Regions from separate parts of the Candidatus Protofrankia californiensis genome, predicted to be linked through region 3. Evidence: riboswitches for the same ligand, from Rfam matches in the RefSeq annotation. Region 3 holds a riboswitch; each other region holds the start of a gene.

Region 1 (11,980 bases), on a different contig from region 3:
GAGCGGGGACGACTCAAACAGGCGCTGCTCAAGATCGGCTGGCCGGCCGAGGACCTCGCCGGTTACGTCGACGGTGAGGCGCACCCGATCGAACTGCGCCAGGACGGCTGGGAGCTGCGCAGCTACCAGAAGGGCGCGGTGGCGGGCTTCTGGGAGGGCGGCTCGGGCGTCGTGGTGCTGCCCAGCGGCGCCGGCAAGACCATTGTCGGGGCTGCCGCCATGGCGCACGCCCGCGCCACGACCCTGATCCTGGTCACCAACACCGTTGCCGGCCGCCAGTGGCGTTCGGAGCTGCTCAAGCGCACGTCGCTCACCGAGGACGAGATCGGTGAGTACTCGGGTGAACGTAAGGAGATCCGGCCCGTCACCATCGCCACCTACCAGGTGATGACAGCCCGACGCAAGGGTGAGTACCTGCACCTGGAGCTGTTCGGCGCCCGCGACTGGGGTCTGATCGTCTATGACGAGGTGCATCTGCTGCCGGCGCCGGTCTTCCGGATGACCGCCGACATCCAGTCCCGCCGCCGGCTCGGCCTGACCGCGACCCTGGTGCGCGAGGACGGCCGGGAGGGCGACGTCTTCTCGCTGATCGGCCCCAAGCGGTATGACGCTCCCTGGCGGGAGATCGAGGCTCAGGGCTGGATCGCGCCGGCCGAGTGCACCGAGGTGCGGGTGACTCTCACCGAGGACGAACGGATGGCCTACGCGGTTGCCGAGGCCGAGGAGCGGTACCGCATGTGCGCCACCGCCTACAGCAAGCGGGCGGTGGTGCGCCGCCTCGTGCAGCGGCACGCCGACGATCAGGTGCTCGTCATCGGCGCCTACCTCGACCAGCTCGACCAGCTCGGCGAGCTGCTCGACGCCCCGGTCATCCAGGGGTCGACCCGCAACCGGGAGCGTGAGCGCCTGTTCGAGGCGTTCCGGACCGGACAGATCAGGACCCTGGTCGTCTCCAAGGTCGCGAACGTGTCGATCGACCTGCCGGAGGCGGGGGTCGCCATCCAGGTCAGCGGCACGTTCGGGTCACGCCAGGAGGAGGCGCAGCGACTCGGGCGGGTGCTGCGTCCGAAGGCGGACGGCCGGGGAGCGCATTTCTACACCGTGGTCTCCCGGGACACGATCGACCAGGAGTATGCCGCACACCGCCAGCGCTTCCTCACCGAGCAGGGATACGTCTACACGATCGTGGACGCTGACGACATCCCCGACCCCGCATAACCGGACCCAACCTGACATAACCGCCACTTTCGGCATAACAGTTACTTTTAGGTCAGCATGAACGGATTGAATCCGATTAACTACCCTGGGCGTGGAGGATCCACGAGGCTGGCCGGGACGATCGTGCAGGCCACCGGGCTGGTCACCGTCAGCTCCTCGTCCCCGGTCGCGGATCCCGCCGGTACGTAGGCGCCGTCGACGAGCCTGTAGGCGTCGATGCGTGGGCCGTCCGGATCGACCAGCCAGCAGCTGGGCACGCCGTGGTCGCGGTAGAGGTCGAACTTGAGCGTCCGGTCATAGCGGCGGTTGCCGACTTCGGCGACCTCGACGATCAGCAGTGGCAGGCTGGTGATCCGCTGGGGACGGTCGTCGTCGCCGGCGGCGGCCACGATGATGTCGGGGACGACCTCGCTGCGGGGCTCGATCCGGACGCTGACATCACGGGTGTGGACGCGCATGTCGGACGGGGTGGCCTCGACGAGCAGCCGGACCAGGCGTTTGGTCACCCGGGTTTCCAGCGGCGTCGGCCATGGACGGATCACGAACATTCCGTCTATGAGCTCGAAGCGGGGGTCGAGAGCGAGCTCGTCGAGGTCTGTCACGGTGAGCGGCGGAGCGGGCAGCATCAGGGTGGGACGGTGCGACCGTGCCGCGGAGCCGGGAGAGGGCACGCCAGTAATGGTGCCTTGTGGCCCGGAGACTGTCTAAATATTCTTCACCGCGATGTTCTTCACCGCGGCCACGCACGGCCACGGGTCCGATCCCCGGCGTGCCGGTCGCAGCTGTTGCCGAGGCGTCAGCCGAGGCCACGGGAGTCCTGCTTGAGGGCGGTGTCTATGGTGAGCGCGGAGGCGACCACCAGGCTGCGCAGCGGATCCGTCAGCGGGCGGTGGATCTGGACCACGTAGTTGTCGGCGGTGGTGAACAAGGTGCGGGCCAGGCCCTCCCATGTTTTCGTCACCCGGGCTATCTCGCTACCGGTGTGGTCGACGATCGAGAAATTCCACGCCCGCCAGTTCTCCATCTTGATCATTCCGATGGATGCCCCATCGGCCTCCAACGCGAAGCGGATCTTTCCGAAGACGTTCTGCTGGACGATCCGGCCGATCTCGAATCCGTCCGGCCGAGTGATGATCACACGTGATTTGAAGATTTTCGCCGGTCGAGTGAGGACGAGATGGGCCACCCCGGCGCTGTCGCGCACCTCGAGCCGGTGGGTGAAGAACTGGTCGAGCGAGCTGACGAACCGTATCGCTTTCTTGAGGGCGCTCTGGCCGACCTCGACGACCGAACCGATCTGGTTGCCGGACTGGTCGAACACAGCATATTCGTTCGTCAGTTCGATGAGTTTGGTCTTCTGGTTGACCACGAGGACCGATTCGGTGAAGAGCGTCCCGCCGCCACCGTGAACGGGCTGCACGCCGGCGCGTTCGGAAACCTGGCGCTGGATGCGATCCGGCGTGTGGTTGGTCTGCACCGATGCATTTTGGTAGCCCTGTGGAGTTCCCCAGCCCTGCGCAGGTGCTGCTCCATCCGGTGACCCCGACTGGGTGTCACGGACCTGTTCGGTCCAGCCGGCGCCGTCCCAGTAACGGAAGCCGTGCTGGCCGGACGGGTCGGCGTACCAGCCGGCCGGCGGCGTGGCCTGGGTCATCTCGTGCACACTCCCGGTCATGGTGCGGCTCACGGCTCACCGTGGACCCGCGGTGGTGGCGGTAACCCCACCGGAATCGACGCTTCACGAGAGTATGCCTGACATGGTCGGTAAACCGCTGTGACTACCACTGGTATCGCATGCACGACAAATCATGCCCATGACAGCTCATGACAAAGGGGGCGGTCCCACATTCGGGACCGCCCCCTTCTTGCCTTGCGTTCTGGTTGTGAACCTCAGAAGCGGACCTCAGAAGTCCATGTCCCCGCCGCCGCCGGGCACGGCCGGGGCCGGGTTCTTCTCCGGCTTGTCGGCGATGACGGCCTCGGTGGTGAGGAACAGGCCGGCGATCGACGCGGCGTTCTGCAGCGCCGAGCGGGTGACCTTGGCCGGGTCGATGATGCCGGTGGCGATCAGGTCGACGTACTCGCCGGTGGCCGCGTTCAGGCCGTGGCCGGCGGGCAGGTGGCGGACCTTGTCGACCACGACGCCACCTTCGAGACCGCTGTTGTAGGCGATCTGCTTGATCGGCGCTTCGAGGGCGAGGCGGACGATGTTCGCCCCGGTGGCCTCGTCACCGGCGAGGTCGAGCTTCTCGAAGGCGGTGACCGAGGCCTGGAGCAGCGCGACGCCACCACCGGCGACGATGCCCTCCTCGACCGCGGCTTTCGCGTTCGAGACGGCGTCCTCGATGCGGTGCTTCTTCTCCTTGAGCTCGACCTCGGTCGCGGCACCGACCTTGATGACCGCGACGCCACCGGCGAGCTTGGCCAGCCGCTCCTGCAGCTTCTCGCGGTCGTAGTCGGAGTCCGACTTCTCGATCTCGGAGCGGATCTGGCTGACCCGACCGGCGATCTGGTCGGGGTCACCCGCACCCTCGACGATCGTGGTCTCGTCCTTGGTGACGACGAACTTGCGGGCCTTGCCGAGCAGGTCGAGCGTGGTGCTCTCCAGCTTGAGGCCGACGTCCTCGGAGATGACCTGGCCACCGGTGAGGATGGCGATGTCGCCGAGCAGGGCCTTGCGACGGTCACCGAAGCCGGGGGCCTTCACCGCGACGCTCTTGAAGGTGCCACGGATCTTGTTGACGACCAGGGTGGCCAGGGCCTCGCCCTCGACGTCCTCGGCGATGATGGCCAGCGACTTGCCGGCCTGCATGACCTTCTCCAGGAGCGGGAGCAGGTCCTTGACCGCCGAGATCTTGCTGTTGACGATGAGGATGTACGGGTCGTCGAGGACGGCTTCCTGACGGTCGGCGTCGGTGACGAAGTACGGCGAGATGTAGCCCTTGTCGAAGCGCATACCCTCGGTGAGCTCAAGCTCGAGCCCGAAGGTGTTGCTCTCCTCGACGGTGACGACACCCTCCTTGCCGACCTTGTCCAGCGCCTCGGCGATCAGCGCGCCGATCGCGGGGTCGCCTGCGGAGATGGACGCGGTGGAGGCGATCTGCTCCTTGGTCTCGACCTCCTTGGCCTGCTTGGAGAGCTCCTCCGAGACGCGCTCGACCGCGATCTCGATGCCCTTCTTCAGGCCCAGCGGGTTGGCGCCGGCCGCCACGTTGCGCAGACCCTCGCGGACCAGCGCTTGGGCGAGGATCGTCGCGGTGGTGGTGCCGTCACCCGCGACGTCGTTCGTCTTCTTCGCGACTTCCTTGACGAGTTCCGCGCCGATCTTCTCGTACGGGTCCTCGAGCTCGATCTCCTTGGCGATGCTCACGCCGTCGTTGGTGATCGTGGGGACGCCCCACTTCTTCTCCAGAACGACGTTGCGGCCCTTCGGGCCGAGTGTGACCTTTACGGCGTCGGCCAGCTGGTTCATGCCGCGCTCCAGGCCGCGCCGTGCCTCCTCATCGAAGGCAATGATCTTCGGCATGGTGTCGTGGTCCTCCCAGGGGAATGGCTGTTCAATGGCCTGGCCAAGACGACGCCCGCGACGGACGGCCTTGCAGCCTCGTCGCTCAGCCCTGGCACTCGCAGCAGGTGAGTGCCAGCTCCTGTTTAGCACTCGAGATGGGTGAGTGCAAGCTCGCCCCCCGTCGTGGTGCACGGCCGAGAGGCCCACCGCAGGTCGGGCCGTCTGCTGTCATCCGGCCCGTGAACCACCGGTGAACCCCTGGTTTGCCGTGCCCTGGAGCGGTGGTGAGGGCGTGGTCGTCCCGGCATGTCATGATGTTGGTCGTGGGCGACCGGGCGCCGGTATCCTTGAACAGGAAGAGGGGGTGGCCCGTGCATTTCGCCCGGATCACCGTGAACCCGGCCCAGATGGGCGGTGTGTCGTGCCTGCGCGGCTTGCCCATCCCGGTAGCGACCGTCGTCGGTACGATCGCCGATGGGATGGCCGTCGGCGAAATCACCTCCGAGCTTCCCGATCTCACCGCCGAGGACGTGCGCGAAGCCTTGTTGTTCGCCGCCGAGGCCGTACGTGAGCAGCAGCTCCCTTTGCTGGCCGGAGCGTGAGGTTCCTCCTCGACAACAACCTGTCCCAACGCCTCGCCGAAGGTCTGCGCGGTGTGGGTAACGACGTGGTCCATGTTCGTGACCTGGCCCTGGGCTCGGCAGACGACGAGACGGTACTTGCCTTTGCCCGCGACGACGACCGCGTTCTCATCTCGGCAGACACGGATTTCGGCGGGATTCTCGCTCGATCCGGTATGGACCGGCCTTCGGTGATTCTCTTCCGTCGTGACGGGGGTCGCCGGCCATCCGAGCAACTCGGCTTGCTGATCGCTAATCTCGGTCAGCTTGTCGCTGCCCTAGACCGTCGAGGAGCATAACCGGTTCGGTAACGGGACCTCCAGCGAGCGAACCGTTTCGGCGTCGTCATTTGTCTACCTTCATTTCAAGAACCTGCAGGTCGCTTCGGCGCAGCCGTTCGGGGCGTTTGACGAGGCGCTGCCGGCGGACAACGGAATCCGGGTACGAGGTTGGGCGATCGACCCGGATACGAATGCCCCGATCCAGGTGTACGTGTACGTGGACGGGACCGCCGGCTACGCGACGACGGCCGACGTGTCGCGTCCTGACGTGGACAACGCCTTTCACCGCGGGGTGAACCACGGGTTCGACTTCATTGTGCCGGTCGGCGCTGGCACGCACACGGTGTGCGCATATGGGATCAACTTCGGCGGCGGGAACAACCCCCAGCTGGGTTGCAGGTCTGTCCAGGTCTGAGGTGACAGGAGTTGTCCGGGTCGTCCATGGGGGGCGGCCCGGACGACTGATATCCCGACCGGTGGCCAAGTAACGGGCGGGATGTCGGTCGGGCCCCGGCCAAAGGTGGCGCGATCATTGTTTTCGCGCCGCCGGAGGTGTCGTTGTGAGGCGTTGTTCAGTCGCCGAGGCCGGCGGTTTCGAAGGCGGCCAGTGACGGGCGGATGGTCGCGGTTGGCTTGCCCGTCGACACCAGTGGGTCGAGGGTCTTCAGCCCGTCCCCGGTGTTGAAGATGACGGTCTCGGCGTCGGGGTCGAGCAGTCCCTCGCGCAGCAGCCGCCGCAGGCAGGCGACGGTGACGCCGCCCGCGGTCTCGCCGAAAACGCCCTCGGTCCGGGCCAGCAGGCGAATTCCCTCGACGATCTCGGGATCGGTGACGTCGGTGATCGCACCGCCGGTCCGCCGTGCCACGTCGAGGGCGTACGGGCCGTCCGCGGGGTTACCGATTGACAGCGACTTGGCGATGGTGGACGGCTTCATCGGCGCGACCGTGTCCACCCCGCGGGCGAAGGCTGCTGCGACCGGGTTGCAGCCCTGCGCCTGCGCGCCGAAAACCCGGTACGGGGTCGGCTCCACCAGGCCGAGACGGCCGAGTTCACCGAAAGCCTTGTCAATCTTGGTCAGCAGCGACCCGGACGCGATCGGCACCACGACCTGCTCCGGCAGTCGCCAGCCGAGCTGCTCGGCGACCTCGTAGCCGAGTGTCTTGGAACCCTCGGCGTAGAACGGCCGGACGTTGACGTTGACGAACGCCCACTCGTACTCACCGGACAGCTCACTGCACAGGCGGTTCACGTCGTCGTAGTTGCCGTCGATCGCGACCAGCGTGCCGCCGTAGACGGCGGTCGACACGGTCTTGCCGTCCTCGAGATCGTGCGGGATCAGTACCACTGAGCGAAGTCCGGCGGAGGCGGCGTGTGCCGCCACCGACTGGGCCAGGTTGCCGGTGGACGCGCAGGCGACCGTGGTGTAGCCGTGTTCGCGCGCGGCCGACAGCGCCACCGACACGACCCTGTCCTTGAACGAGTGGGTGGGGTTCGCGCTGTCGTCCTTGACCCACAGCGTCCGCATTCCGAGCTCGGCGGCGAGGCGGGCGGCCGGGCGCAACGGCGTCCAGCCCGCTCCGAGGGACACCCGGCGTGCGGGGTCGTGGCCGGCGGGCAGCAGCCCGACATAGCGCCACAGATTGGTGGGACCGGCTTCGATGGATGCCCGGGTAACCCGGCGCAGCGCGGACTCGTCGTAGGCAATCTCCAGCGGGGCGAAACACTCGATACAGACGTGCGTCGGCGAGAGCGCATAGGTGGCACCGCAGTAACGACACGACAGGGATACCGCGGGATTGACGACGTCAGGGTTGATCGTTGCGAGGCGCTCGGGAGCGACTGTCATCTGTGAAACTCCTCATCTTTCCCGAGAGCCGGATGCATCTCAGGACGGAATTAGCACCTGCCGCGCACTGATGCGGGTGGTTGCCGGGGCTTCACTGGGCCGGTCCCTCTGCCCCTCTGGATGAGCCGTATGCGGTTGTCCTTCCGTACTGTAGTCGTGTGCGGCCTGACGTGCACCGTTGGTTCAAGCATAGGACGTATTACGGGCATGACTTCTCGCCCGGGGAACTGCTGGCCCGTAAGGTGGGTCCGATCAGCGTGGTACTGCCCGCGCTGAACGAGGCGGCCACCGTCGGTGAGATCGTTGCGGCGGTTCGCCGTGATCTCGTGGCCGCGGTACCCCTCGTCGACGAGATCGTCGTCATCGACCCCGGCTCGGTCGACGCGACCGCGTCCGAGGCGGCCGCCGCGGGTGCCGCGGTGTTCGCCGAGGAGCGGATCCTCACCGGCTACGGGCGTGTCGCCGGCAAGGGCGAGGCCCTGTGGAAGTCCTTGTACGCCACGTCCGGGGACATCGTGGTCTTCGTCGACGCCGACCTGGAGGACTTCGACGCGAGCCTGGTCACCGGGTTGCTCGGGCCGCTGCTGACCGAGGACGCGGTGTCCTACGTCAAAGCGTCCTATGACCGGCCGCTGGCGAAGGGGCTGCTGCCCGGCGGTGGTGGACGGGTCACCGAACTCGTCGCGCGTCCCCTGCTCAACCTGCACTGGCCGCAGCTTGCCGGGCTGGTGCAGCCGCTTGCCGGAGAGTTCGCCGGCCGACGGGCCCTGCTGGAGCAGCTCCCGTTCGTCTCCGGCTACGGTATCGAGTTCGCCCAGGTCGTGGACGTGTTCTCACTCGCCGGGGTGGACGCTCTCGCGCAGGTCGAGGTCGGCCGCAAGGTCCATCGCCACCAGTCCGACGAGGCTCTCGGGCGGATGGCCGCGGAGATCATCCATGCGGCGTGGGCACGGTTGGACATCCACGGTGGCGCTCTCGGTGGGACGCTGACCCAGTTCGGCCGCAGTGACGGCGGGTTGCAACCGCATACCCATCAGGTGGAGGTGCAGGAGCGCCCACCGATGATCACCATTCCGGAGTACGCCGCCCGCTACGCCCATCTGCGCTGCGGCCCGACGGAAAGCACCTGACCGCGGTCCCGCCACACCAGGTGGTCCACACCGGGCAGGTGAGTTGCAACCGGTGACGGCTCGACGCCGGAACGCGGCAGGAGCATGGACACCCGCACCACCCGACCCGCCACGAACAGTACGAACAGGAGGACATCGCCGATGAGCGTCCGGGTCGTCTATACCGATCTCGATGGGACCATGGTGGGGCCGTACGGATGCTTCTTCCGAGCTGAAGATCACTCCACCACATTGGACCCGGCTCGTGCCCTGATCGATCTGCACCAGGCCGGCATCGCGCTGGTCCTGGTCAGCGGACGGACGCGTCCCCAGCTCACCGAGGCTGCCTCGATCTTCGGTGCGGACGGGTTCATCGCCGAACTCGGCGCCATCGTCGGCTGGGACCACGGGCGCAGCAGCCAGATCTTGCGCGGAGCCATGCCCGCGACGTTCGACCGGATACCCGACGAGCTGATCACGGCGTTGCTCGCGCGGCATCCGGGACGCCTGGAGGCGCACCGCTCCTGGCTCCGCGGCCGTGAGGTCGACATCATGCTGCGGGGCAACATCGACGTGGCCGAGGTCGACGCGTGGCTCGTCGCGGAAGGCTTCGGCTGGCTGACCATGCGCGACAACGGCATCATCGCGCGGGCCACCATGCCCGATCTGGATGATGTTCCGCACGTCTATCACCTGGTGCCGGACGGTGTCAGCAAGGGGGCCGCGGTGGCCTTCGACCTGGCCCGCCGGGGGCTCCGCCCGGATCAGGCGATCGCGATCGGGGATTCCGCCAGTGACCTTGTCATGGCCGAGCACGTCGGTCGCATGCACCTTGTCGCGAACGCGTTGCGGCACACGGACCTGGTCGACCTGCTGCCCGGTTACGACAACGTCGTCGTGGAGGACGGCACGCTCGGCGCCGGGTGGGCGAGCGCGGTGCGCTCGGTCCTGCCCGCGGTGCGGCCCGCTGCCGTCTGACTCCCGTGCAGCCCGGCAGGAGCACGTGGATGGAGCACGTGGACACCGACCATGAGGAGAAAGACGACGGCCGCGATCACGTAGGAGTTTCCGATCACGAGCTGCCAGCCGTGCCACTGGTATTCGCGATCGTCCTCGTTCGGTAACCACCACAGCGGGGAGAGGACGAGCAGCGTGAAACCGCCCAGCGCCGCGAGACGTCCCCCACGTGGCCGTTGTGGACCCACCAGTGCGGCCAGTGCCGGCAGCGTCCACAGCCAGTGGTGCGTCCAGGAGATCGGTGACACGAGCAGGCCGGTGATGCCGCAGGCCGACCAGCCCAGCAACGGTTCGTTCCGGCGGCCGGCCGCCACCGCGACCCCGAGGCCGGCGATGGCGATGCTCAGCACGACCATGCGATACCAGATCGTGTCGTGCACGGCATGCCCGGCGAGCCGGGTCAGCACACCGGCGATCGACTGGTTGCCCGCGTACGGGATCCCGCCGACATGTGTGGGGTCGAGCGCGAGCCGCGTCCAGAAGCGCGTCGAATCCGACGGCGCGACGAGTGCGGCTCCGGTTGAGCATGCGGCGAACGCGGCAGCGGCGACGCCGGCGTCGCGTCGCCGTCCCGTGCAGAGCAGGTACGGGATGAAGATCAATGGGGTGAGTTTCACCGCCCCGGCAATGCCGATCAGCCCACCATGGGGCAACAGCCCGATGCGGCGGCGTAGGTCGAGTACGATCAGCAAGGTCAGCGGGATGTTGATCTGACCGTATGCGAGATTGCTCCGGACCGGTTCCATGAGCAGAACGCCCATGGCAATGGCCATGAGCGGCAGCGGCCGGGCCATGAGCCCGTCCAGGCGTGCCGCCGTCAGCACCTGGCGGGTGAGTTCGGCCAGGCAGGCCAGCAGGATCACGCCCCACACGACCTGCGCAGCGGTTTTCGGCAGGACGGCGAGCGGACCGAACAGGACGGCGGCGAACGGCGGATAGGTGAAGGGCAGGCCCGTCCCGGGCATCACCTGGTCGTACAGCGGCAGATCATGCAGGAACGCACTGCCACCCAGCCGGTAGACCGCCAGGTCGATCCTGGTCCCGAGCGCAAGCAGGACGACCAGCACGAGAAGTACGGCCCCGAGCGACCCCGCGGCTGCCATGCTGGCTCGACAGCGCATGTCGGCCCAACAGCGGCGCCTGTCGGCGCGCTCCCGCGGCCCTGGACAAGTCGTCCGCGCCGTTTGTCCGGTCACTACTTCTGCCCCTGGCTCTTTCGACACCGGCTGAACAGGGTCACACCGGCCGAACAGGTCATCGGTGCCAGCATGGGTCAGGTGCCAGCACAGGTTATGGGTGTCAGCGTTCGAGTGTCGCCGCGCCGGACCAGTCGTCGCGCCAGCGGACGAGGGCGACCGTAAAGATCGATACGAGGGTGAGCGTACTGATCGCGATGGCCGGTGCCTGGCGTTGCAACCACGGGGTGGCGCCGGGCAGGTCGGCGAAGAGCAGCTCGCAGTGGGGCAGCGCGAGAAACGCGCCGATCGCGGACACGGTGATGACGACGCGCAGACGTTGGCGGTTCATGGCCATGGCCAAAGGCAGCAGTCCCCAGGTCAGGTACCACGGATACAGGACAGGGCCGAGCACCGACAGCGTCAGCAGCCCCCAGCCGACGGTGGCGGCGATGTCCCGCCCGCGTATGGTCGCCAGCAGTCGGAGCATCACCGCCGCGGTCAGCACGATGCCGGCCGTGCGAGTCACGCTCAGCGCTTCGGCGAACTCGATCCTTGCGTTGGTGATGTCGCCCAGTCTGGTGAGCGCGTCGGCAAGGCCGACTGTCGGTGCGTACAGGGTGAGACCTGCCGCCGGGGTGGACACTGAACGTAACCAGCCCAGCCCGTCCGGAACCAACAGTACGAGGAACAGCCCGGATACGGTCACGACAGCGGCATCCCGCGCCACCGACCGCACGCCGTTGCACCGGGACGGGTGGGCCCATCGGAAAGGGCGGGTCCGTCGGGACGGGTGGGCCCACCCGGACTCGTCAGTCCGGGCGGGCGAGGGCTGTACGGCGTGCCACACGATCACCGCCACGATCGCGAATGCCGCGGGCCACTTCACCGCGGCTGCCGAGGTGAGCAGCACCAGGGCCAGCGCCGGGCGTCGTGCCCTGGCGGCCAGCAGTCCCGCGGAAAGCAGGGCAACCATGATTGCTTCGAGGTGGACGGCCCCCAGTAGCTGCATGATCATGATTGGGCTTGCGGCCACGGCGACGGCCAGCGGTCGCCGTGGCGGATCCGCTGCCCGCGTCACGCACGCCACGATGATGACGACACCGGCGAACGCCACGATGCGCAGGATGACAACCGCGGCCAGCACGCTGTCGCCGGACAGCGCGTAGACGGCCTTCAGTAGACCGAGAGCCAGCGGGCCGTAC
Region 2 (7,162 bases), on a different contig from region 3:
CCCGTGCGCTGCTGGCAGCCATTCCCAGCTGGTCGCGACAGCGTCAGATCACTTCGCCGAGGAGCGGACGCACGCCCTCGGCGAAGGCGTAGGCCTCCTCCAGGTGCGGATACCCCGACAGGACGAACTCCTCGATACCGGCGGCGCGGTACTCGGCGATCCGCTCGGCGACCTCCTCGTGGCTGCCGACCAGTGCCGTGCCGGCGCCGCCGCGCACCAGGCCGATGCCCGCCCACAGGTTCGGTGCCACGACCATCCGGTCACGCGAGCCGCCGTGCAGGTCCAGCATCCGCCGCTGGCCGACCGACTCCAACGTGCGCAGCCGCTGCTGCCCGGCCGCGATCGTGGCGTCGTCCAGGCCGGCGATGAGCCGGTCGGCGTCGGCCCACGCCTGCGCGGCCGTGTCCCGGGTGATGACGTGGATGCGTAGGCCGAACCGCAGCCGCCGTCCCTGCGCCGCGGCCAGGTCGCGCACCCGGTCGATCTTCTCTGCGACGAGCGCCGGCGGTTCGCCCCAGGTCAGGTAGCTGTCGGCCTGCCGGGCCGCGACCGCCAGCGCCGCATCGGACGAGCCGCCCAGGTAGACCTCCGGGTACGGCACCGGCGGATCGCGCAGCAGGGCGCCCCGCAGGTCGTAGAACCTCCCGTGGTGGTCGAACTCGGCGCCGCTCCACAACCGGCGCACGATCTCGAGGAACTCCTCGGCCCGCGCGTACCGGGCGTCGTGGCCGAGCTGGTCGCCGTAGGCGTGCTGCTCGGCGCCGCTGCTGCCGGTGACGACGTTGAGCTGCAGCCGTCCGTCCGACAGTTGCTGGAAGGTTGCGGCCATGTGTGCGGCCAGTGCCGGCTCGACCAGGCCGGGACGGAACGCGACGAGGAACTTCAGCCGGCTGGTCTGCGCGATCAGCGCAGCCGTCACGACCCACGCGTCGGCGCAGTGCGCGCCGGTCGGCGTCAGCACCGCTTCATAGCCCAGCGAGTCGACGGCCTGCGCCAGCTGCGTGAGGTAGGTCAGTGACGCCGGCCGACCGGCGCGGGCGGGTGCCAGCACCCCGCCGATGCCCAGCCCGTGCACTCCGGAGGCCAGGTTGCGGCCGTCACCCCCGGTCGGCAGGAACCAGTGGTAGCGCGCGGTCACAATGCGGCCACGACCGGGCGTATGCGCAGGACGTGTGCGTTCATCACAATCATCCGCCGATCCGATCTTGTGTCATCCATGCCTGACGAAAACCGATTCGGCCGTCCGCCCGGCGGCCCCGCATTCCGCATGTAACGATCACGCATAATGATCACATGTAATGATCAAACAATGCCAAGTATATCGATAGGAAATAGACTTTGCCTGTGCCTCAGGGTACCTTCGAAGAAGGTCATGAGTGTCGGCAACAGGCCCTGGCTCGCTGACCGGCAACCTCCCGCGCGGCGGGTGCTCCAGGTGAGGCCGGCTGGGACGATCCCGGTTCCCCAGGCCCAGCCGTGGGATGGGGTCGGCCGGGCATCGATCGGCAGGAGGTGACGACACATGCAGCTGATCCCGGGTCCGCCTGCCGTCCACGCGCCCGAGCCGCGACGTGGTGTGGTCGGCCTGTTCCTGCGTCGGCACATCGATCTGTGCCGTGTCGCCGGCGCGCTCTGTCGTCCCTGACCCAATCGCTCCTGACTCAATCCGTCGCCCCTGACCCAACCGGTTTCGACGTGCCGTGATCGGCGAACCGATTACCACTCGTGCTGACACCGCCGCGCCACCGATCTGGAATCGCGGCCGCCTGAAAGGGACACCGGACGATGAGCAAGCCGATCAAGCCGATCCATCTCGCCGCTCATTTTCCAGGCGTCAACAACACCACGGTGTGGAGCGATCCTGCTGCGGGCAGCCACATCGAGTTCAGCTCATTCGTCCATTTTGCGCAGACGGCGGAACGCGGAAAGTTCGACTTTCTGTTCCTCGCCGAGGGGTTGCGGCTGCGCGAGCAGAACGGGCTGATCCACGACCTCGACGTGGTGGGCCGTCCGGACACCTTCACGGTGCTGGCCGCGCTCGCCGCGGTCACCGACCGGCTCGGCCTGGCCGGCACGATCAACTCCACGTTCAACGAGCCCTACGAGGTGGCGCGGCAGTTCGCCAGCCTCGATCACCTCTCAGGCGGCCGGGCGGCGTGGAACGTGGTCACCTCCTGGGACGCCTTCACCGGCGAGAACTTCCGCCGCGGCGGCTTCCTGCCCGAGCAGGCGCGTTACGAGCGGGCCAGGACGTTCCTGCGGACGGCGTGGGAGCTGTTCGACTCCTGGCGTGGTGACGAGATCGTCGCAGACAAGGACGGCGGGGTGTTCCTGCGCGATCCGCGCCCGGGTGCGTTCGCCCACCATGACGCGCATTTCGACATCGCCGGCCAGTTCAACGTCCCGCGCAGCCCGCAGGGGCGTCCCGTGATCTTCCAGGCCGGTGACTCCGACGGGGGACGGGAGTTCGCCGCCTCGAGCGCAGACGCGATCTTCGGCCGGCACGGCACCCTGGAGGCTGGGCAGGCGTTTTACGCCGACGTCAAGGGACGGCTGGCCCGGTACGGCCGTGCCCGTGACCAGCTGCTGATCCTGCCCGCGGCGACGTTCGTGCTCGGCGACACCGACGCCGAGGCGGCCGAGATCGCGCACGAGGTCCGGCTGCAGCAGGTCAGCGGCCAGACCGCGATCAAGTTCCTCGAGCAGCTGTGGAACCGTGACCTGTCCGGCTACGACCCGGACGGGCCGCTACCCTCCGTCGACCCCGATCCGGGGGAGAACACGATCGCCCGCGGCCGGGCCAGCGTGCGGATGTTCGGGGATCGGCTGGCCACCGCGAACGAATGGCGCCAGCTCGCCGAGGCGAAGAGCCTCTCCATCCGGGAACTGATCATCGAGGTCACCGGGAGGCAGACGTTCATCGGTTCCCCGGCGACGGTGGCTGGCGCGATCAACGACCTCGTGCAGGCCGACGCCAGTGACGGGTTCATCCTCGTCCCGCACATCACCCCGGGTGGGCTGGACGGGTTCGTTGACACCGTCGTACCGCTGCTGCAGGAACGCGGTGTGTTCCGCGCCGAGTACGAGGGCACCACGTTGCGCGAGCACCTCGGCCTCGCGCCATTTGCGTCCCTGTCCCCGCCCGTGTCCCTCGCACCACTCGACGTGCCGGGTCCGGCGGTGAAGGCGGTGTCGTGAAGTTTCTGGCCATCACACTGATCGTGCACGCCCCGGACCCGGTCACCGGCGCGCGGACGTCGACCACCGACCGGTTCCGCGAGGTGATCGACAACGCGTTACTGGCCGAGGAACTCGGCTTCGACGGCTTCGGGGTGGGGGAACGGCACGAGCGGCCGTTCATCTCCTCCTCCCCGCCGGTCGTGCTCAGCCACCTGGCCGCGCTCACCACCCGGCTCCGGCTGTTCACCGCGGTCACGACGCTGAGCCTGCTCGACCCGGTGCGGGCCTACGAGGACTACGCCACCCTCGATCACCTCTCCGGCGGCCGGCTGGAGCTGATCATCGGCAAGGGTAACGGCGCCGCCCAGCGGGGGCTGTTCCACGTCACCCCCGATGACCAGTGGGACCGCAACGCCGAGTCCTACGAGCTTTTCCGCCGGATCTGGCGGCAGGACAAGGTCACCGCCGACCCGCGGTTCCGGCCCGCGCTGCAGGACGCCGAGGTCTGGCCCCGGCCGCTGCAGCAACCGATCCGTGTCTGGCACGGCAGCGCCACCAGCAAGGAGTCGGTCGATCTGGCCGCCCGGTACGGTGACCCGCTGTTCTCGGCCAACGTCACCAACCCGATCGAGCCGTACGCCGAACTCGTTCACTACTACCGTGAGCGGTGGGCACACTACGGTCACGACCCGACCCTGGCGACGGTCGGCGCCGGTACGGCCGGTTACTATGCGCAGCGCAACTCCCAGGATGCCATCGCCGCCTACCGGCCGGTGTTCGACGGGCATCTGGCCTTCCAGAAGCGACTCGGTATGGAACCGGTGTTCCCGACGCTGGAGGACTTCGTCGAGCGCAGCTCCGCGCTGATCGGCAGCCCGCAGCAGGTCATCGAGAAGGTGCACCGCTACCACGAGCAGTTCGGGCACAGCGTGCTCCACCTGCACGCCGACGCCGGCGGCCTCACCGACGCCCAGCACCGCGCCAGCCTGGAACTGTTCCAGTCCGACATCGCCCCGGTGCTGCGCCGCGACATCCCGGACCCGCCCTGGCCGTGGGCGCCGGTGCTCGCCGAGCCATCCTCACCGACCGCAGGCGGGCCTGCGCCCGCCGCCGTCTAGAGGCCAAAGGCGGCGCGATCATGTTTTTCGCGCCGCCGGAGGCCCAAGTCCCTGGAACATTGAGAAGGACACCCGCCATGGTCACGACTCCGCTCGCCGTCCTGGACCTCATCCCGATCTCCTCCGGATCGACCGCGGTGCAGGCGCTGCGCAACAGCATCGATCTCGCCCAGCAGGCCGAGCGGTTCGGCTATGCCCGATACTGGTTCGCCGAACACCACCTCAACCCGGGCGTAGCCGGCACCTCACCCGCGGTCGTGCTGGCGTTGACGGCCTCGGCCACGTCGACGATCCGCATCGGCTCCGGCGCCGTCCAGCTCGGGCACCGCACCGCGTTGTCGACGGTGGAGGAGTTCGGGCTCATTGACGCCCTCCACCCCGGACGCCTTGACCTTGGCCTGGGCCGCTCCGGCGGACATCCGAGCGAGGTGAAGCGCGAGCCGGCCCTGCTCGGCGGCACGGCCGTCGTGAACGGACAGGCATCCAACGGGCTGCGCATCCCACCCCGGTTCTCCTTCGAGCACCTGCTCGGCTCGCCGCGCTTCGCATTGCAGAAGACGCTTCTGCAACCTCCCGGTGCGCAGCCACAGAACTACACTGAGCAGGTCGGCGACGTCCTCGCCCTGCTGGCCGGCACCTACCGCTCCGCCGAGGGCGAACAGGCCCATGTGGTCCCCGGGGAGGGTGCGCAGGTGCAGATCTGGATCCTCGGCAGCAGCGGCGGCGAGAGCGCGACCCTCGCCGGGGAGAAGGGGCTGCGGTTCGCCGCGAACTATCACGTCAGCCCGGCCACCGTCCTGGAGGCCGCCGAGGGCTACCGGGCCGCGTTCCGCCCGTCGGCCGAGCTCGAGCGGCCCTACGTCAGCGTCTCGGCCGACGTCGTCGTAGCCGAGGACGCGGCCACAGCGCGGGAGCTGGCCGCTGGTTACGGGCTGTGGGTGCGCAGCATCCGCACCGCCGAAGGGGCCATCCCGTTCCCGACTCCGGACGAGGCCCGCGGGCACCCGTGGAGCGATGCCGATCGCGAGCTGGTCGCCGACCGTGTCGAGACCCAGTTCGTCGGCTCGCCGGAGCAGGTCGCCGACCAGCTGGAGCAGCTGCGCGACGCCACCGGCGCCGACGAGATGATCATCACCACGATCACGCACGATCACGCCGACCGGGTCCGCTCCTACCAGCTGCTGGCCCAGGAGTGGCAGCGCCGTTGACCATCCGCGTCCATATTCACGCCCACGTCCCCGGCGGAGTCGCCGTCGGCGGGGTCGCCCTTGGCGGAGTTGCCGTCGAGGGCGGCGCATGAGCCACATCCACATTGGTCGGCAGCACCACCCGAGTCAGCAGCCCCCGCTGGACAACCCCGCCCGGTGGTCACTGACCGGGGCACACGCGCACCTCGCCGAGCGGCGCGGCAACGTGCTGCGCTACCCGGTCGACGTCTCCCCGTTCGTGGCGCTGCCCGAACACCCCGACGCCGCCGACTGGGATGACATCGCCGCCCTCGCAGGCCCGGGCGCGCTGGTCCCGCTCGCCGGGGTGTCGGTCCCGCCGCCGCGGGGGTGGGAGGTGGTGGCACGTGGCGCCGGGGTGCAGCTCGTCGACGACGGGGTCGCCGCCGCGCACGACGACGAAGCCGTTCGCCTTCAGGCATCGGACGTGCCGGAGATGCTAGCGCTGACCGCGTCCACCAAGCCCGGCCCGTTCCTGCCGCGGACGATCGAGATGGGCGCCTATCTCGGCATCCGCCGCGGCGGCGTGCTCGTGGCGATGGCCGGCGAGCGGCTGCACCCGCCCGGGTGGACCGAGATCAGCGCGGTCTGCACCGACGCTGCTTTTCGTGGCCAGGGGCTGGCGGCCCGGCTCGTGCTCGCGGTGGCCGCCGGCATCCGTGAGCGCGGCGAAACCCCGTTCCTGCACGCGATCGCGGACAACACCAACGCGATCCGGCTGTACACGTCGCTGGGATTCCGCCTCCGCCGCAGCGCGACCTTCCTCGCCGTACGCGTACCCTACAACCTACCCGATCCCGAGGACGTGCCAGTCACGTGAGCGGCACCCGTTTCGGACACTCTGCATCCTCGCCACGACCACGACCGTGCGACAGACCGACCGCCTCCGCGCGGTGAATACCTGTAGAGGACGAGCTGGGTTGTGCGACCGAGCGGGTCCACGATTTTGCTAGTGGTGCATGCGCATAACACCGCCGACGGCTGGCTACGCGGTGACTATGGCGACTGAGGAGAGGGGAGGCAGGCTGCGACGAACACGTGGAACGAGACCCGGGCCAAGCGACCTCCACGAGAGGACAGGGTCGAGGAGCACCGCGCCCGGATCGACGCCGAGGTACGCGCGTACCGGCTGAGGGAGATTCGCGAGGAGCAGGGTCTCACCCAGGTCGAGCTCGCGGATCGGGTTCGCGCTCCGCACCGATCAGTGGGGTCGTGGTTATGACGCCGAAACCGTCCGGCTCCTGTACCGGCTTGGTTTCGGTGAGCTGGACATGCATGGATTTCGTCCTCGTCCTCGTCCTCGGCACCTGGCGTGACTTCATCGTCCATTCCATCCTCGAAGACGAATGGATACCCTAGCACGGCACGGATACAGTCAACCAGAGTCCCGTCGCAATCCTGATCGGTTCGAGCAGCAGCGAGCCCAAGCAGTAATTCCGATAGACTGCCGAACTTTCCTGTTTATAATCAAATGAAGGGAATCATCCCACTTTTCCGGTCCAAGCCCATACTCTGAACTGTTGTTATACCGCTGAACGCGTATCTTCGCCTAGCCGATCTATAGCCCGGCGTATCCCTTGAGCGATGTCGAGGAAGGCTGCATCGCGGTCTTTCCACTGCGTCACAGGCCTCGCATCT
Region 3 (8,890 bases):
GTCGAGGATCAGCCGCTGCACGGTGACGTCCAGGGCGCTGGTCGGCTCGTCAGCAATGATCATCTTGGGTTGCGCCGCGATCGCGACGGCGATCAGCGCCCGCTGCCGCATGCCGCCGGACAGCTCGTGCGGGTACTGCCGGGCGCGGACCTCCGGTTCGGGCAGTCCGCCCGCTCCAGCAGCGCGATCGCCTCCAGCGGGGCTGAGCGGCGCGTCGCCAGGCGGTGGATGCGCAGCACCTCGGCCACCTGGGCGCCGATCCGTTTCACCGGGTTGAGCGACACGGTGGGGTCCTGCGGGATGAGTCCGATCCGGGCACCGCGGATGGCGCGAAGTTCCCGCTCCGACAGGGCTGCGAGGTCGTGACCGCCGAACCGGACGCTGCCCGCGTCGATGCGTCCCCCGGCCGGCAGCAATCCGACGATCGCATGCGCCGTCGTGCTCTTGCCCGAACCGGATTCGCCGACCAGCGCGACGATCTCACCCGGCCTGATGTCGAGATCGACGCCTTGGACGGCGTGCACCGGCCCAGTGCGGGTGCGGTACGACACAGACAGCCCGCGGACCGCGAGCAGGCTTGCGCCGGTGTCGTTGTGGTCGTCGGTGGGGATGCCGCTGTGACCATCGGTGGCGGTGTCACCGTGGCTGTCGGTGAGTCCGTGGCCGCCGGTCAAGCCGTGACTGTCGGTGAGGTGGTTTGTCATCGCTGTTTAGCCCATTCTCCGTCCAGTGCCCGGGCGATGCGGTTGGTCGCCAGCACCGTCGCCGCCACGGTCAGGCCGGGCAGCGTCGACAGCCACCACGCGTTGGCCAGGTAGTTACGGCCGTCGGAGACGAGCGTGCCCCACTCCGGCGCGGGCGGTGCGGCGCCGTAGCCGAGGAAGCTCAGTGAGGACACCGCCAGCACCGCGGTGCCGAAATCGAGCGTCGCCAGCACGATGACCGGCCCCATCGCGTTCGGCAGCACGTGCCGTCCGAGCACGCTGTACCAGCGCGCGCCCGACGAACGCGCGGCCTCGACGAAGACGGCTTGGCGCACCCTGAGCACCTCGGCACGCATGACCCGGGCGAAACTGGCCACGCTGGCGATCCCCACCGCGACGGCGACCTTCACCGTGCCGTATCCCAGCGCGGTCACCAGCGCCAGCGACAGGAACAGGGCCGGGATGGACAGCAGCACGTCGACGAAGCGCATCAGCACGTCCTCGACCCAGCGGCCGACGAATCCGGCGACCAGCCCGAGGGCGCCACCGACGGCGAACGCGACCGTGACGGCGATCAGCGTCGCCTTCAGCGACAGCGCCACGCCGTGCACGACCCGGGAGTAGGTGTCGCGGCCCAGTTCGTCACTGCCGAACCAGTGGTGGACGCCGGGCGGCTGGAAGTTGTCGGCCGGAACCCCCAACAGCGGGTCGCGCGCGGTGAACAGCGTCGGCCAGAACGCGGCCAGGACCACCAGCACCACCACGACGAGCGACAGCACCAGCCCGGGGCGGCTCAGGAAGAACCGCAGCAGCCGCCGCACGTCGACGCCCAGCCGTGGGCCCGGCGCCGGCGGCGTCGCTGCGGCCTGCGGCTCGAGCCCGGCCTGCGTGGCCGGCTCGGTGACCAGTGACCGGCTCACGCGGGACTCCTTCGCACGCTCACGCGGGACTCCTTCGCGCGGTGGCGGCTACCACGATCCGCGGGTCCAGCAGCGGGTAGACCAGGTCGACGATCAGGTTGACCAGCACGAAGACCAGCGCGCCGAAGACGACGACCCCCTGCACGACCGGGATGTCCTGTACGGTGACCGCGCCGGCGGTGACCCGGCCGAGGCCGTTGCGGGCGAAGACGGTCTCGATCACGACGGCGTTGGCCATCAGCTGCCCGGCCAGCAGACCGATGACCGTCAGCGCCGGCAGGGAGGCGTTACGCAATGCGTGGCTGAGGTGGATGCGGACCCGTCCGGCGCCCTTGGCCCGGGCCGTCTGCACATACGGCTCGTCCAGTGCGGTGAACAGGCTCTTGGCCAGCACCTGCGCGACCAGCGCGCCGGTGGGTATCGCCAGGGTGACCGCCGGCAGGATCAGGCCGTGCAGCCCGTCGTTGCCGAAGGCCGGAAACATCCGCACCCGGAAGGAGAGCAGCTGGACCAGCATCAACCCGACCCAGAACGTCGGTATCGACACCCCCAGTGACGGCAGCGACAGCAGCAGCTGCCGCAGCCAGCGCTGCGAGGTGTAGGTCGCGACCAGTGCCAGCCCGCCGCCGAAGAGCGCCGCGAGCAGCAGCGCCGCGCCGGTGAGCTGCAGCGTCTGCGGCAGGGCGTCGCCGATCACGGAGGTCACCGACCGGCCGGTGGACACCGAGTCACCGAAGTCGCCGTGCAGCGCCTTGCTCAGGTAGTCGACGTACTGCACCAGCACCGGCTTGTCGAACCCGTACTGCTTCTTCAGCTCCGCAAGCCGCGCCGGGTCGATGGAGGAGGAATCCATCCCGGCGCCGGCCATCGCCGAGACCGGGTCGCCGGGCAGGTAGTCCAGCACCAGGAACGACAGCGTGTAGGCCGCCCACAGCACGCCGGCTGCCTGCGCAGGATGTCGGGGTCGGCACGGGTCAGGTTGCCCCACAGCACATCGAAGTCACCCGACCTCAGTGCACCCAGCTTCGGTATCGCGTCGAAGTTGTCCTTGAACGTCTTCGCGTCCGGACTGATCTGCCAGCTCTCCGCGAGCCACGGCACGATCTCGCCCGTCTTGGGATCCTGGTCGGTCAACGAGTCGACGATCTGCCGCAGCGAGTAGATCGTGTCGTTGCTGCCCACCTGCTGCGGGTCCACGCATCCCATGTCCGAACCCACCGCGCACGATGACGCCGACCTGCACGGCGCCAGGACTGCTGAGGTCGGAGGGCGCATGATGTTGAGAGGCGCACCGCGCCCTGGCAACAGGGGCCAGTCGCGTGAGGACCGCCGCGCCCAACGGCGAGCGGGTCCGGTATCAGCTCAGGGGCTGGTAGCTACAACACAGACAGCTGGTTACTCGCTGCAGGTCGATGTGCCGGCGTGAGAAGGTCGCCGGGGTACGGCACGGCGAAACAGCGCAGGCACGGCCATGCGACTGCTGCACGCTGGCTTCCTCCTACAACCAAGGCACACGCCTGCGCGACTGGTTCGTCGCACCGGGCTCTCATCCGGAGCGCCCGACCGCGGACGAGGGTTGCCGGCCAGCAAGCCAGAGCTTGACGCTGACGCTCGGCGCCTGAAGCTACCCGTCCGCGGATTATCCGTCAATATCGATTGACAAGGTAGAGAAACAGCCGGGCACCTCCAGCTGCCGAGGATGAAGTCCCCCGCGCTCGAAGGACGAGAAGACCGTGATCGGGACTGCGCACATCTGCCGTCCCCTGCCCTCCCCACTGTCTCCTCCAGCAACCCGGGAACCTGGGCCTCCGGCGACGGGAGAAGCATGATCCCGTCACCTTTGGCCCTTTGACCGGGACCACAGCGCCGTCAGACCACGACAAGGCCGAGCGCGGGGTCCAACTTGTGTAGATCGTGCGGATCAGAGGTGACAACCGTGGCCCGAAGCTTCCGTGCCAGTAACACGACATGAGCATCAACGACATCACTCGCCCCTGATGCCGCCAGCAGCAATCCGATACGGACAGCAATCTCCTCCGACAAGGACTCGACACGCACCGCGCCTGTTCGGACCAGCCTCATGACGGCATGCTGATGCGGCGATCCCCGCCAGACCTGGGCGAAGACTCCCGCCGGCATATGCGCAGCCACCCTCGCGCCGACCAGATCCGCGGCTAGTGCGAGCATCCGGACGTCTCGACGCTCCAGCGCGATGAGCGCGCCCGCATCAAGGACGACCGTTCTCACGCAGCCCCGGCCACATCAATATCGCCAGCTTCCAGCACCAATCGCGCCCAGCCACGCGCGGCATCGTCCAACCCGGCAGCCTCTTCGATCATCTGGTCCAGGATCTCCTGAGCCTGCGCCCAGTCCGGCTCGGCAGCAGCCAGACCGGCGAAGTAGGCCGACACCGACTCCACCTGGCCTGCGTCGGCAGCCCGCTGCGCCTTCGCCGCGATCTCTTCCGGGACACTGATAGTGATCCGCCTGAAGCTCATAAACCAAGCATAAATCATGTGCACAGCCATGCGCGGATGACGTCCTCACCCACGGTCCGGATCCTGTCGGACTTGAGGTTCTTCGGGCCTCCGAACGCGCGAGAAGATCCATGATCGCGCCCTCTTTGGCCAACTGGAACCCGAGTCCGGGCGGCGGCCTACACGCCTGCCTGCCGGACGGAGGTCGCGAACTCGGGGGTGATGACGATCATGCGTCGAACATCAGGGTGGCCGCGTCCCGACCTGACGCCGCCGTGGGCGGCGCCGCGGGCACGGGTTCCGGGAAGTCGACGTGGCGTCTGCGCCAGGTCGTCACCACCGGCCGCAGCACCGCTGCGAGGTCGGCGATCTCGGGCATGGAGATGAGCAGGGTGCCGGCGCCCGTCATTTCCGGCATCTGACACCCCGTCCCCGCCATGAGTCTGTTGAAGAGCACATTCCACTGATCGCGTCAGGTGATCGCGTCAGGCCAGCATAGCGACGATCGCGTCAGAATATGAAGAAATTACTGATAACCCGAGTTATCAGTAACAAGGATGTCAGATTCTGCCTCCCACGTCCTACTGTGATCGCGTCCGGGCGGCTCGGGGGGCCGCTCGGACCTCGCCCGCCGGGCCCGAACCCGTCGGCACCCCCGAAACCGTTGCCATCGGACGGCGGCCTGCGTCGTCCGTCATGTATGTCTCGACGGCCCCACCCCGGGCCGAGAAGGGGTGCCCAGAATGGCCGAGACGGACGCCGGTACGGACCGCGCTGTATGAACTGCTCTTCGACGAGCTCGACCGGACGGGGCAGCTGGCCTCGTCATCGATCTGGTGTTGGCCGCGTTCGACGGCACCGAGCCGCTGAACCGTGTACTTGGTGGGTCCACCCAGCCGCGTGACGAACCGGTCCGGGCACGCCCGGCGGCGGGCTCCGTCCCCGGCGTGTTCCTGAAGTCCATCTCCGCACGAGGTTTCCGCGGCGTCGGCCCGGCCGCGACGCTCCCGCTGCACCCCGGCCCCGGTCTCACCCTCGTCACCGGCCGGAACGGATCCGGCAAGTCCAGCTTCGCCGAGGCCGCCGAAATCGCGCTGACCGGCAAGAACGAGCGGGTGCTGCGGGGCGCGGTCTGGCGGGACGGTTGGCGCAACCTCCACGGTGTCGAAGCACCGAGAATCGAGCTGGAGCTGACCGCCGAGGGATCCGCCCGGCCACTGACCGTGGTGCGTTCGTGGTCCGGGCCGGACGACGACCTCCACGCCGCGACGACTACCGTGCGCACGCCCGGCCAGTTGCCGCGCCCGCTCGCCGACATGCCGTAGCAGCAGGCACTCGACGTCAGCCGGCCGTTCCTCGCCTACACCGAGCTGAGCAGGCTCGTCACCGGTACGAGCAGCAAGGTGTTCGACGCGCTGGACCCGATCGCCGGTGAACGACACCCGGACGCTGGTTGCGAAGCTGAGCGAGACGCTATGATCACGCCGAAGTACCTCGACGCCGCCGACCGCCTCCTGCGGGAACGAGTCCCCGGCACCGCCGGTCTGTGGCCGCGTGCCTGCGTGTGGCTGATGCGGCTGGCCCTGGAGGCGGCTTTGCGCGACCTGTGGATCCGCGAACACCCAGCGGTCGCGTCAACGACCATACGAGCGCAGCTGCTGAGCCTCCATCACATCCTCGACGCCCAGACCGTGGCCCGAGCCGAACATCTCTGGGCCTGCCTGTCCCGCGCCGGTCATCATCACCCGTACGAGCTCTCCCCCACCGCAGCAGAGCTACGTCGCTGGCACGAGGACGTCCACGCCATCGTGTGCGTCTTCGCCCGGATCCCGGACGCCGGCGGTACCCCGCCGTCCACCGGGCACTCATGACCGTCGTCCCGGACACCCGGGCAGCCGACTGAACAGACGAAGGTCACGGGACACCCTCCGCACGCACGTGCGGAGGACGGGGCTAGCCGATCCAGGTGACCCGGAGCACGGTGATGGTGATCCATCTCTCTTCGACGCTGTACGTCAGCAGCCCGTACCCGAAGACCGCACGCCGCAGTTCGGTGCGCTTGTCGTAAGTGCCGTGCCGGTACGGATCGTCGGCCAGCCGGTTGAGGAGCGCGTTGAGCTCGCGGCGCCCCTCGGCGGGTAGGGTGTCACGCTGTTGCTCGGCGTAGGTGACCCAGCGGATCGTGTATCTGGCCATTGGTGATCTCCGGGTCCCCCTGCGGGTACGAAATGGTCGCTCCGAACACGGTGGGATCCCCGGCCTCGATGCGTCGGCGGTCCGCGAGGGCACCGGCTTCGACCTCTGGGTTGGCCGTGAGCACTGCCTGCCCCCACCACTTGTCGACTACTGCGGCGATCGGGTCGAGGTCGAGGGTGTCATCGGCCTCTGCCAGCGCGATCCGCAGCTCCGCCACGAACACGTCGCGGTCGTCCGGACGGAGCGCGTCACGGATCGCGGGTCCGTTCTTCTCGATGCGGTTGCGGACTCCATAGATCGGGATGGTGTCGGCCATGCGATCCATTGTCCTTACAGCCCACATCCTCGACAACGACGACAGCGCGTGGCGTGGCTGTCGGCTCGGCGCCCGTAGCTCGCGGGGAGGCGAGCCATGGTAGTGGTGACGCATGCGCGCGTAGAAGCTGGCCCTAGTTGCGGCTCTGTGGTAATCGCGCGCACGTGGCGGTCAACACGGGGAACCGTCCGAACCCTCCGGAGGAGGTCGTCCCGGAGAGTCATTTCTCGGGTGGTTTAAGGGACTGAACAATGGCGTAACTCACCCGTGACATTCTGTGCGGGGAGAGACGCGCCTGATGAGTACGACAACCACGGATGATCGTGCTGAACCGGTCGGCGATGCGCCCGCTGCGGGCGTGGTCGTGGACGAGGCGTTGGCGACGAGCCTGGTCAAGCAGGCCCGTGCGCAGGATCTGTCACTGATCGACCCGGGCGGACTGTTCGGGATGCTGACAAAGATGGTCCTGGAGCAGGCGCTCGCCGGCGAGCCAGACGACCATCTCGGCTATGATGCGGTGAAACTGCCGGTCAGGGTCGCGTCCCGCCCGAGCCGCGCCAGGCTCGCGACCACAGCCGCAGGTGACAGATCCTTGCAACCGGCCGTCGTACTCATGCCTGCCGGCGAGCTCCCGGACCTCCGCGACCTTCAGGTCCCACACCGCGACGAGCCGCGAACCCACATCTGACACCACATACACGCTATGACGCCCGGCCGGTCCGGCAGACGGCGGAACGGTACAAGCCCCGTGGAACGTGATAATCTACGCTATTCACAATGCACATGCGGAACTACTCCTGGTGCCAGGCGAGAGCAAGCGCTTCGCTGACGACAAATACTGCGAACATCTCGATAGCCAGATCTTTTTTGCCGCCGGCGTACAGAGAAAGCGCGGCCAAGCCAAACAGCGCGAGCTTCAGGAGCGGCAGCCATGGAACGCTCAGGCGGCCACTTGCATTGGGGGCTGCCCACATGGCCCAGATAACGATAATCAGGGCGGGCGCGCCAATTCCTGCTAGCAGTTTTACGAATAGATTGGTATCGAGGTGGAATCCCCAATAGGCGAACGCAGCCAGCATGGCCAGCTCTAGCATGAAAGCTACAAGGAGGTTGAGCGATTTTAAAATATTCATCGAGGTCATTATACAATATGGCGGTCTCGTGTGGTATCAAACCCTTCGTGCCATGGCGACACATGACCTGCCAGCAGATCGTTGCATACTTTGAACCGGTGCTCCTGAGGCCTGCTGTTCGCGGGGATCGGCGCGAGCGCCGGTCAACATAACGCGTTCTTTGCATCACCACGCTCGTCCAGCGTGAGGAGCAGCTGGCTGCCGGGGCTGACCGAGGACCGCGTGGTGGCGTGTGCGTTCCTCGCCGGTTGTTCTGGTGCTGTCGTGTCAGTTGGCAGCGGCAGTGGCACTCGCCGCCGCCAGTGTGAGACACAGCGGGCGGTAGACGATCGTGTCGAGTCGAACGAACCGTTCGGACGGGTCCGGTAAGCCGAGGACCCGTGTTGCGGCCCGTCCGCCGAGGACGCCGCGAGCTGCCAGCCCGGCGGCGATCATCCAACGCGCCGTTCGTGGGCCACGTCCTTGCCCACCCGCGCCTGCGAGCAACGCCGCGGCTGAGATCGCTACGCCAGCCATCACGAAGCATGCCTCCGGGCCGGGGGTCTCGTCATTGCCGACGACGGCATCGGCCAACTCTTCGCGGGTCCGCATCGGCCATGAGGACCCCAGACCCCAGGCCGCATGAACGGCTCCGATACCGGCAAGACCAGCGGCGCCAAGCAGCGCTACGAACTTCATGGACACAATCGTAGTCATCGAGGGACGCCCCGCCGATTCTCCGAGGCCCTTGCCCCACCGTATCCCCGGCCTGAATCCGCCGGCATCGCCCGCGTCGACACTTGGATCGACGCGGGCGAACCCGTCGTCATTCTCTGCGATTCCGAATGGCGCATGGTGACTTTCTCCGAGCTGGCGCCCGCCAATCACGCATCTCGAAACGCATGGTCATCAGCAGGTCCGGCTGGCACCGGGCGCCTGACACCGGGATCGGCGCTCGGAAAAGCGAGGTGCGGTGGTGTGGCTCGCCATCCGTTATTGCTGTGCCCACCAGACCTGGAGGTCGACATCGTGGCCGAGGTCGACCTCCAGTGTGTGGTACGCCCCGAGGGCTACCATACGGTCGTCGTTCGGGTGGAACGGCCGGGTGGGGTGGCCACCGATGACGGGTCCGAGCAAGTCGATCATTAGCTTCCGCAGATGGGTC

What was found. A riboswitch is a leader RNA that binds a small molecule or an ion and turns the genes downstream of it on or off. The one in region 3 is predicted to bind S-adenosylmethionine.
Region 1: linked by a shared signal. The riboswitch ahead of thrC (threonine synthase) and the one ahead of DD1DGNOD_RS31025 (putative leader peptide) in region 3 are both predicted to bind S-adenosylmethionine.
Region 2: linked by a shared signal. The riboswitch ahead of DD1DGNOD_RS31030 (putative leader peptide) and the one ahead of DD1DGNOD_RS31025 (putative leader peptide) in region 3 are both predicted to bind S-adenosylmethionine.

The regions. Positions count from the first base shown of each region.
Region 1 is NZ_CAAAFT010000491.1:632-12,611, reverse strand. Features, by position in the region: gene DD1DGNOD_RS25665 (DNA repair helicase XPB) at 1-1,218, shown strand, start outside; gene DD1DGNOD_RS25660 (Uma2 family endonuclease) at 1,299-1,889, opposite strand; gene DD1DGNOD_RS25655 (phospholipid scramblase-related protein) at 2,015-2,872, opposite strand; gene groL (chaperonin GroEL) at 3,122-4,744, opposite strand; gene DD1DGNOD_RS25645 (DUF433 domain-containing protein) at 5,098-5,328, shown strand; gene DD1DGNOD_RS25640 (DUF5615 family PIN-like protein) at 5,325-5,645, shown strand; gene DD1DGNOD_RS25635 (hypothetical protein) at 5,845-6,042, shown strand; gene thrC (threonine synthase) at 6,200-7,474, opposite strand; SAM riboswitch class I at 7,484-7,601, opposite strand; gene DD1DGNOD_RS25625 (glucosyl-3-phosphoglycerate synthase) at 7,633-8,604, shown strand; gene DD1DGNOD_RS25620 (HAD family hydrolase) at 8,746-9,561, shown strand; gene DD1DGNOD_RS25615 (glycosyltransferase 87 family protein) at 9,465-10,703, opposite strand; partial or broken gene mptB (polyprenol phosphomannose-dependent alpha 1,6 mannosyltransferase MptB) at 10,900-11,980, opposite strand, start outside.
Region 2 is NZ_CAAAFT010000041.1:156-7,317, forward strand. Features, by position in the region: partial or broken gene DD1DGNOD_RS02125 (ABC transporter ATP-binding protein) at 1-92, shown strand, start outside; gene DD1DGNOD_RS02130 (LLM class flavin-dependent oxidoreductase) at 44-1,138, opposite strand; SAM riboswitch class IV at 1,369-1,471, shown strand; gene DD1DGNOD_RS31030 (putative leader peptide) at 1,523-1,645, shown strand; gene DD1DGNOD_RS02135 (NtaA/DmoA family FMN-dependent monooxygenase) at 1,786-3,198, shown strand; gene DD1DGNOD_RS02140 (LLM class flavin-dependent oxidoreductase) at 3,195-4,298, shown strand; gene DD1DGNOD_RS02145 (LLM class flavin-dependent oxidoreductase) at 4,376-5,506, shown strand; gene DD1DGNOD_RS02150 (GNAT family N-acetyltransferase) at 5,595-6,344, shown strand; partial or broken gene DD1DGNOD_RS27675 (toll/interleukin-1 receptor domain-containing protein) at 7,048-7,162, opposite strand, start outside.
Region 3 is NZ_CAAAFT010000040.1:726-9,615, reverse strand. Features, by position in the region: partial or broken gene DD1DGNOD_RS30655 (ATP-binding cassette domain-containing protein) at 1-611, opposite strand, end outside; gene DD1DGNOD_RS02115 (ABC transporter permease) at 701-1,624, opposite strand; gene DD1DGNOD_RS02110 (ABC transporter permease) at 1,644-2,561, opposite strand; partial or broken gene DD1DGNOD_RS28605 (ABC transporter substrate-binding protein) at 2,636-2,899, opposite strand; gene DD1DGNOD_RS31025 (putative leader peptide) at 2,982-3,110, opposite strand; SAM riboswitch class IV at 3,133-3,243, opposite strand; gene DD1DGNOD_RS02100 (PIN domain-containing protein) at 3,494-3,871, opposite strand; gene DD1DGNOD_RS02095 (hypothetical protein) at 3,868-4,152, opposite strand; gene DD1DGNOD_RS02090 (hypothetical protein) at 4,331-4,519, opposite strand; gene DD1DGNOD_RS02085 (AAA family ATPase) at 4,938-5,426, shown strand; gene DD1DGNOD_RS02080 (hypothetical protein) at 5,577-5,972, shown strand; gene DD1DGNOD_RS02075 (hypothetical protein) at 6,055-6,297, opposite strand; gene DD1DGNOD_RS02070 (DUF6247 family protein) at 6,248-6,613, opposite strand; gene DD1DGNOD_RS02065 (hypothetical protein) at 6,912-7,301, shown strand; gene DD1DGNOD_RS02060 (YrdB family protein) at 7,405-7,755, opposite strand; gene DD1DGNOD_RS02055 (DUF3995 domain-containing protein) at 8,014-8,424, opposite strand; gene DD1DGNOD_RS27670 (hypothetical protein) at 8,719-8,871, opposite strand.